Regions from separate parts of the Clostridium malenominatum genome, predicted to be linked through region 2. Evidence: a T-box and tRNA genes for the amino acid it is inferred to sense, from the RefSeq annotation. Region 2 holds a T-box; the other regions hold tRNA genes.
What was found. A T-box is a leader RNA that pairs with one kind of tRNA and senses whether it is charged. The one in region 2 lies ahead of argS (arginine--tRNA ligase), so its partner is inferred to be a tRNA-Arg.

Region 1 (3,134 bases), on a different contig from region 2:
GGCTTTTTTTATTTTAAAATAAAGGGAGGATAAATTATGTTAGACTTAAGAAGAATTAGAAATAACCCAGAAGAAATTAAAATTGCTCTAAATGATAGAGGTGAAGGTTTTGACATCACTATAATCGATAGAGTAATAGAGTTAGATGAAAAAAGAAGGTCTATACTTGTAGAAGTAGAAAATTTAAAAGGTAAAAGAAATGAGGAATCAGCTAAAATACCGAAGCTAAAAAAGGCTGGAGAAAACGTAGATGGTATAATGGCGGAAATGAAAGAGCTATCAGATAAAATAAAAGGATTAGATGAAGAATTATCTAAAATAGATGAAGAAATTGAGTATATTATGCTAAGAATACCAAATATACCAAATCCAAACGTTCCAAATGGAAATACAGATGAAGATAATGAAGAGATTAGAAGATGGGGAGAGCCTACTAACTTTAACTTCGAACCAAAAGCCCATTGGGATTTAGGAACAAACTTAGATATATTGGATTTTGAAAGAGCAGGAAAAATTACTGGTTCAAGATTCACTGTTTATAGAGCTTTAGGAGCTAGACTTGAAAGAGCTATTATAAACTACTTTTTAGATACTCATATTGATAAAAATGGATATACTGAAATATTACCACCATATATGGTAAACAGGAAAAGTATGACAGGAACAGGGCAGCTTCCTAAGTTTGAAGAAGATGCTTTTAAAACAAATGATGATTATTTTTTAATACCAACAGCAGAGGTTCCAGTAACTAATTTATATAGAGACGAAATATTACAAGGAGAAGAACTTCCTATAAAGCATGTAGCATATAGTGCTTGCTTTAGGGCAGAAGCTGGATCAGCAGGTAGAGACACAAGAGGACTTATAAGACAACATCAATTTAATAAAGTAGAACTTGTGAAGTTCGCAGCTCCAGAAAATTCTTATGAAGAATTAGAAAAATTAACAAAAGATGCGGAAAGTGTACTTCAAGGACTAGGATTACCGTACAGAATAGTTAAGATATGTAAAGGTGATTTAGGGTTTACTGCGGCTTTTAAATACGATATAGAGGTTTGGATGCCTAGTTATAATAGATATGTTGAAATATCAAGCTGTAGTAACTTTGAAGACTTCCAAGCAAGACGTGCTAATATAAAATTTAAAGCGAATCCAAAGGATAAACCACAGTTTGTTCATACTTTAAATGGATCTGGTGTTGCTGTAGGAAGAACTGTAGCAGCTATACTTGAAAACTTCCAACAAGAAGATGGAAGTATTGTAGTTCCTGAAGCGTTAAGACCTTATTTAGGTGGAGTAGAAGTAATAAAATAAAAATAAATAGAGGTAAACTAGAACTTTCTAGTTTACCTCATAAATAAATAACAAAAAACTGTTGACATAAGTAACAATCACTGATATAATTTATTTTGTCATGAGACACGGAAAGATGGTCGAGTTGGTTTAAGGCACCGGTCTTGAAAACCGGCGTGCGGGTGACCGCACCCAGGGTTCGAATCCCTGTCTTTCCGCCAATTTTTTTTATTTATAAAGTAAATTTGGTCATGGAGAAATACTCAAGTGGCCGAAGAGGCGCCCCTGCTAAGGGCGTAGGTCGGGAAACCGGCGCGAGGGTTCAAATCCCTCTTTCTCCGCCAGAGCATCTAGAAATCTAGGTGCTTTTTACATTTTATAATTAATCTAATTGATTTTTTAATTCATATATGTTAATATGTTAATGTTAAATATGCGCTGGTAGCTCAGTTGGATAGAGTAGCTGGCTACGAACCAGTTGGTCGGGGGTTCGAATCCTCTCCGGCGCACCATAAAAGCCTCACAAATGTTAAATTTGTGAGGTTTTTATTTTGTTTTAAAATAGATATCTAATATTTATGAGGCTTTATGAAAACAAATTAATATTTATGCAAGAAAACATTAATTCTAAAAATGGAAAATTAGGATAAAAAATTCATAATTAAATAAATGTAAAAACTAACTTGCATTAGTCTGAATTTAATAAAAGTGCTAAAATCTGCTTGATAAATGGTAATATATAGCGTATAATGTGAATAAATTATGAATATATGTATGCATATAACGTTCACATGTGTTCGTGGAAATATATAATGAAATATTGGTTTGCCAAACATTCATTTTTGAGCATTTGTATAATTATCGAAATTAATGGATATTTTAAATATTCCTTAATATAATATGAATAATTATAAATTTATAATTATATATTCTACATGGAAATTTTTAAGGGGGTTAATTTATGAAAAAAAGATTATTATCTATATTGCTATCAGGGGCTATAGCAATAACTGCAGTAGGATGCGGTAGTAAAAACAATAGCCAACCTGCAAGTAACACTGAAAAGTCTAAATTTAAGATTGGTGTTATTACTGGTACAGTTTCACAGGGAGAAGAAGAATATAGAGCTGCTGAAAATATGAAGAAAAAATATGGAGATATGATAGTTCTTCAAACATATCCCGATAATTTTTCTAAGGAACAAGAAACTACAATAGCTAATACTTTAAGCTTAGCTGCAGACCCAGATGTTAAGGCTATAGTTTTTGTACAGGCTGTTCCAGGTGCTTCTGCAGCTATAGACAAAGTTAAAGAAAAAAGACAAGATATATTATTCATAGCAGGAGTTCCAGGAGAGGATCCATCTATAATAGCTTCAAAAGCTGATGTAGTTTTACAGGCTGATGAATTAGGAATGGGTACAGCTATAATTAAACAAGCTAAAAAGCAAGGAGCTAAAACCTTTGTTCACTATTCCTTCCCAAGACATATGTCTTATCAGTTATTAGCTATGAGAAGAGATATTTTGAAAAAGACTTGTGAAGAAGAGGGAATTAAATTCGTAGATGCTACTGCACCAGACCCAACAGGAGATGCTGGAGTTCCAGGGGCGCAACAATTTATATTAGAAGATGTTCCAAGAAAGATTAAAGAGTTCGGAAAAGATACATCTTTCTTTAGTACAAACTGTTCTATGCAAGAACCTTTAATTAAAGCAGTTTTAGAACAGGGTGGTATAATGTCACAACAATGTTGTCCTTCACCATACCATGGATACCCAGGAGCACTTGGTATACAAATACCAGAAGAAAAGAAGGGTGATTTAAATTTCATTATAGAAG
Region 2 (3,134 bases):
CAATATAATGCCTAAATTTAAAATGGCTTGCACAAGATTGCAAGCCATTTACTTTACATTTCCTCTACAACTTCTATACCTAGTAAGTCTAAAGCATTTTTAATTACTACGCAAGTACTTTGGACTAATTTTAATCTAGCTTTCTTTGTTTCTTCATCTTCAGCATTTATAATGCTATATTGATTGTAAAATTTATTAAATCCTTTAGCTACATCTATAACATATCTTGTAATTATTGATGGCTCTAATTTATCAATTGCATAAATTATGCTGTTGTTAAAGCCTTCTAAGGTTTTTATTAGTTCAAACTCTTCCTTAGAACTTAATTTACTATAGTCAACTTCTCCTGATACATCTCCTAGTTTTCTTAATATACTTTTTGCTCTAGCATAGCTATATTGCACATATGGTCCAGTTTCTCCATCGAAACTTAACATCTCGTCCCAGCTAAATACAATATCTCTTTCTCTATTATTCTTAAGGTAAGTAAATATTACTGCCCCTATTCCAACTTTTTTAGCTACTTCCTCTTTATTTTCTAAATCATTATTTTTTTCTTTTATAACTTCCATGGTTTTATCTATGGATTCTTTTAATAAATCTTCAAGGAAAATAACTTCTCCTTTTCTTGTAGAAAGTTTTTTATCAGAAAATCTTACAAGTCCAAATCCTATGTGTTTGCAATCCTCTGCCCACTCATGTCCCATAAGTTTTAATGTAGTAAATACCTGCTTAAAGTGTAGGCTTTGCTCAAGTCCAACAACATATATGCTCTTATAAAAGTCATAGGTCTTTTTTCTATACATAGCCGCTGCCAAGTCACGAGTGGCATAGATAGTAGCACCATCAGATTTTTTTATAATACATGGTGGCATATTATATTCCTCAAGCATAACAACCTTAGCTCCGTTGCTATCCGTTAATAATCCTTTTTGTTGAATTTCTTCTACTACTGCATCCATCTTATCTCCATAGAAGCTTTCACCATTATAAGAATCAAACTCAACATTAAGCATTTTGTATACTTTATTAAATTCTTTTAGGCTTAATTCCTTGAATCTTTCCCATAATTTTGTTTCTTCTTCTCGGCCTTCTTCAAGTCTTTTAAAATACATTCTTCCTTCATCTTCTAGGGAAGGATCCTTTTCCGCTTCGTCGTGGAATTTAACATATATTCTTAGAAGCTCTTTAATAGGTTCTTTTTCTAAAGCTTCTTCATCTACCCATTTTTTATAAGCTGATATTAGCTTACCAAATTGTGTTCCCCAATCCCCTAAGTGATTTAATCTCACACAGTTATATCCTTGAGAGTTCATTATTTTATATAGGGAATTTCCTATAGCTGTACTAAATAAATGTCCCACATGGAAAGGCTTAGCGATATTTGGAGAAGAATATTCTACTGCTACATTTTTACCTTCTCCAATGTTTGAATTACCATACTTATCGCCCTCTGATATGATTTTTTCTAAAGTACTCTTTGCAAAAACCTCTTTATCTATGAAAAAGTTTAAATATGGCCCTAAATTTTCAACCTTTTCAAAGCCCTCTTTATTAATCTTCTCATTTAACTCACTAGCTATAGCAACTGGAGCCTTTCTTAGTGTTTTAGAAAGCTGGAAACAAGGAAATGCAAAGTCTCCCATATCAGACTTTGGTGGTATTTCTATAAGCTCTTCAACCTTTTCAATAGGTAACTCTATGTTTTCAGCTATTCTTTCTGCTACTAACTTTTTAAAATCCATTACTTTTCCTCCTCAAATTTAAAATTATATACAAAAAAGCCCTCTCTTAAAATAAAAGAGACGGCTATAAACCCGCGGTACCACTCTAATTGACAATAGTCCACTTAAAACCTTAACGGGGTTAGCGTCTAAATAAGCTTCTCCAAGGTTCTCTTCCTTTTTAATTTCTTACAGGCTTCCACCCTTTCCTGCTCGCTTAAAGAATTGTTAAAAAGTACTTTCCTCTTCTAAGAATTTAACTATTAATAATAATCTACTAATCTTTAGTAATTATAGTATTTTACTTTATACTTTGTCAATATGAACTACTTATTTTTATAAATATTTAAAATCATCATGAGTAATGAAGCAATAAACATAAGTAAAAAAACTAAAAGCCAGCCCTTTTCTATTTCATTTTGAGATAAATACATCCCCATAAAGACAGGTCCTAATGCCCATCCCGATCCATATATTGTCGGCAAAATAGCATTTATTCTTCCTCTGTGGCTTGGTGGAGTATTATTTGAAATATATACTGGAGTATTTACCGACACCATGATTTCTCCAAAGGTCATTATAGCTACAGCTATATAAAAATATGCTAATGTACTCTTCATAGAAAATATTAAAAATGACAGGGCATATAATAACCCGCCTATAGCAATAATTTTTAATCCCCTTATCTTCATAGTAATCCTAGATATAATAGAAGTAAATATTACTATTATAACGCCATTAATTCCAGCCATTAACCCAAAATATCTTCCACCATCTTCTCCATGAATTCCGCCTAACTGTAAGGGTAACAAAAATCCCCATTGAGAATAGGAGAATTGATATATAAAAAGTATTAAAGAAAACAATATTAGCTTTTTTCTTTTTCTCAATATAGTAAATGAAGATTCTTTATGTTCTTCACTTTTTTTATTATCTTTGTTTAAAGTTTCTTTAATAAAAATCATAATTAAAATAAGAGATATGGATGTGGTAAAAGCATCTCCCAAAAACACTAAAGGTAAGTAGTTTTTATATAGTATTCCACCGACTATAGGTCCAATGGCAAAACCCAAATTATGCCCCATATATAGCAACGAAAAAGCTTCTTTTCTATTATTTTCGTTAGTCAAGTCTGCTGTTATTGCGTCCTGCGCTGGCATGCAAAAAGAATAAAAAACTGGCGCTAACATAAGAATATATGCCATTTTTAAAGATGGTTTTAAAAATGAACATATTATAAAAACAACTAGAGCTAAAGTTTGAAATATTAGTATGGTGGTTTTTCTTCCTATGGTATCTACTAGTCTTCCCCCGATAAGCATTCCTGGAGCTGAAAAAATAGCTATTAAAGTCATAAAAACACCAGCTTCACTTTTTGATACACCTATCTTTTGAGTTAATATTAAAGTC
Region 3 (3,134 bases), on a different contig from region 2:
CATTTCACATTCATTGCAAGGTTCTCCATCTTGTAAGTCTAAACAATTTACAGCTTTAGCTAATATCTTAGCTGTTGATGTCTTTCCTGTACCTCTAGTTCCACAAAATAAATAGGCATGAGCTATTCTATTATTTTTTATTTGATTTTTTAAAGTGACAGTTATATGTTTCTGACCTACTACATCCTTAAACTTCTTAGGTCTCCATTCTCTATATAAAGCAGTATAAGCCATTTAAACTCACCCCTTAAATAAATCCTTCTACATAACTAATTATATATACAAATACATTATTTTTAAACATAAAATTTTACATAAAACAAAAACGCAATAAACTTTTTAGTTTATTGCGCAAAATTTACTTTATTAAACCGTGCACCTCGCTTTGACAAATAGTGTATGAGCGTTACCTACACAGTTAGCTCAAACCAGGTTTATCCACGGCACACGAAAAGGTTCACTTACCGCTGCTTCCTTCCGGACCTGACGGGGTTCATGAGTTTCCGTTGCGTGGGACCCAGTTCTCAACGCCACTTATATAGGTCAGGCCTCACACACTATTGCCTAGGCGAGGGATTCAACCCTGCTGTAGCGGATTGCAGGTACAGGGCACCGCTAACTCCCCATCTAGCACGGCAAAGTTTATATGGCGGAGAAAGAGGGATTCGAACCCTCGGTAGAGTTTCCCCTACACACGCTTTCCAGGCGTGCTCCTTAAACCACTCGGACATCTCTCCATACTCATGATAAAATATAATTTTTTATGTCTGTTAAGACAAAACTTATTATACTATTAATACGAACTTAATTCAAGTGCTTTTTAGAAAATTGTATTTTTATTTTTTGGCAGAGAGAGAGGGATTTGAACCCTCGGTAGAATATTTATCCTACAATGGTTTTCGAGACCATCACCTTAAGCCACTCGGACATCTCTCCTTAAATAAAGTTCTTTAAAATTTCTATATAATTATACTATACATTTTTATAGCATACAATGATTAACCATTAAATAATTTATAATCCTTTTACTTTCTTCGCTCCTTAAAAAAATCTTTTAATATAATACTACATTCATCCATATACATCCACTGAACTTCTACGTTACTTTTTAAATATATATTTTGTAAAATATCTATGACAGAACCACAAGCCCCTAAATTAGGCTCAAAAGTCCCAATATAAACTTTCTTTAATCTAGATTGAATTATAGCACCTGCACACATTGGACAAGGTTCTAATGTGACATACATCTCACAATCCTTTAATCTCCAATCACCTAAATAATTAGATGCATTTTTTATTGCTATAATTTCCGCATGAGCAGTGGAATCCTTTAAAGTTTCTATGCTGTTATGTCCTCTCCCTATTATAATATTGTTCTTAACAATAACTGCTCCTACTGGCACTTCATTTATACTTTTAGCCTTTTTAGCCTCTTCTAAAGCATAATTCATAAAGGATTTATTCATAATATATTCTCCTGTAAATATATTAAAAGCCCACAGTTTACACTGAAGGCTTTTTTGGTGTTCCCGGCGGGAGTCGAACCCACGGCCTACCGCTTAGGAGGCGATCGCTCTATCCTACTGAGCTACGGAAACATATTAGTATTTTCTATAATAGTTTATTATAATTTATTTTTGTTGTCAATATAATTTGGATTAGCTGCCATTTATATAAACTTCTTTCATTTTATATATAGATAATGTAAAATATTCCTTAATACATTAGTATAAACTCTGGAGGAAAATATGATTAAAATATATAATAGAAAAACTAACTCTTATGACATTGAACAAGTTTCTGGGGAAAAATATTTAAACTGGACTTATAACACACCTATTGGAATGTCACTCTTACAAATTTTCTTAAAGAGAAAAGTTTTCTCTAGTCTTTATGGTAAATATTGTGATACCCGCTCAAGTTCAAAAAAAATAGTGAGTTTTGTTAAAGACTTCAATATTAATATGAACGAATATGAACTTAACTTGAATGATTTTAAATCCTTTAATGAATTTTTTATTAGAAAAATCAAATCGCAGTATAGACCTATTTCTAGGGACAAAAATATTTTTATTTCTCCTGGAGATGGAAGAATATCTATTTACGAAAGTATTGATTTAAATAAAATTGTTCAAGTAAAAGGCTTTCATTATAGTATGAAGGAATTAATTAACGATGATACCATTGCTTCTTTATACAATAACGGAACTTGTATTATATTAAGACTATGTCCTACTGACTACCATAGATTTCATTTTGTGGATGATGGAGTTTGTGAAGATACAATAAAAATAAATGGCCAATATTATTCAGTTAACCCTATTGCATTAAATAAAATATCTAAGCTGTACTGCCAAAATAAAAGGGAATGGTCTTTATTTCACACCGAAAACTTTGGAGAAGTTCTCTACTTAGAAGTTGGAGCTACCTGCGTTGGCTCAATAATCCAAACTTATTCTCCTAATAAAAAAATGTTAAAGGGAGATGAAAAAGGTTATTTTAAATTCGGCGGCTCTACGATTATATTGTTTTTACAGAAAGATAAGGTTGCTATTGATAAGGATATATTAGAACAAACTAGCTTAGGCTTTGAAACAAAGGTTTTAATGGGTGAAAAAATCGGATTAAAATTTAAACGTGAATAATTAAAATTTATTCACGTTTAATAATTTCCTTTTCCCTGCCTTGAAACTTTAACATTAACATTTACATCTATTTGAGAATTGCTCACTACTTCGTCCCAGTCAACACCTGTTCGTCTACCATATTTAGCTGATGCTACTCTACCTAATTCAAGTAAGTCCAATTTATATACACTTTGCATTTTATGAATAAATTCTTCTCCTTGTTCTTCTATTTGCCTAGACATTCTATCTTTAAATATCCTTAGATTTTTAGTATTCTCAAATATATCCATATCTTGCTCATTATAAGTTACTTCTAAATCAATATTTAAATTAATTATAAATTTATATCTATCCCCTTCTTTAATAACTTTAACCTTTCTTTTATTTTCCGCCGATGCTCCCACAAATTTATAAGTATCATCCGCTAATGTTAATTCTCCAGTTCCTTTTGAACCAGATAATAAATTCATGATTTTAGCTTCGTTTAAATTTAGCTTCAATACC

Region 1: it encodes a tRNA-Arg, which carries the amino acid that the T-box ahead of argS (arginine--tRNA ligase) is inferred to sense. The anticodon was not compared.
Region 3: it encodes a tRNA-Arg, which carries the amino acid that the T-box ahead of argS (arginine--tRNA ligase) is inferred to sense. The anticodon was not compared.

The regions. Positions count from the first base shown of each region.
Region 1 covers NZ_BAAACF010000014.1:24,748-27,881, reverse strand. Annotated here, with positions in the region: gene serS (serine--tRNA ligase) at 37-1,314, shown strand; tRNA gene ABDZ69_RS17020 (tRNA-Ser) at 1,424-1,514, shown strand; tRNA gene ABDZ69_RS17015 (tRNA-Ser) at 1,547-1,637, shown strand; tRNA gene ABDZ69_RS17010 (tRNA-Arg) at 1,729-1,805, shown strand; gene ABDZ69_RS17005 (DUF3798 domain-containing protein) at 2,255-3,134, shown strand, end outside.
Region 2 covers NZ_BAAACF010000001.1:1,253,393-1,256,526, reverse strand. Annotated here, with positions in the region: gene argS (arginine--tRNA ligase) at 54-1,745, opposite strand; T-box leader at 1,799-1,984, opposite strand; gene ABDZ69_RS06310 (MFS transporter) at 2,051-3,134, opposite strand, start outside.
Region 3 covers NZ_BAAACF010000014.1:14,041-17,174, forward strand. Annotated here, with positions in the region: gene dnaX (DNA polymerase III subunit gamma/tau) at 1-234, opposite strand, end outside; RNA gene ffs (signal recognition particle sRNA large type) at 372-636, opposite strand; tRNA gene ABDZ69_RS16950 (tRNA-Ser) at 648-737, opposite strand; tRNA gene ABDZ69_RS16955 (tRNA-Ser) at 845-936, opposite strand; gene ABDZ69_RS16960 (nucleoside deaminase) at 1,026-1,469, opposite strand; tRNA gene ABDZ69_RS16965 (tRNA-Arg) at 1,525-1,601, opposite strand; gene ABDZ69_RS16970 (phosphatidylserine decarboxylase) at 1,752-2,648, shown strand; gene ABDZ69_RS16975 (Ger(x)C family spore germination protein) at 2,666-3,134, opposite strand, start outside.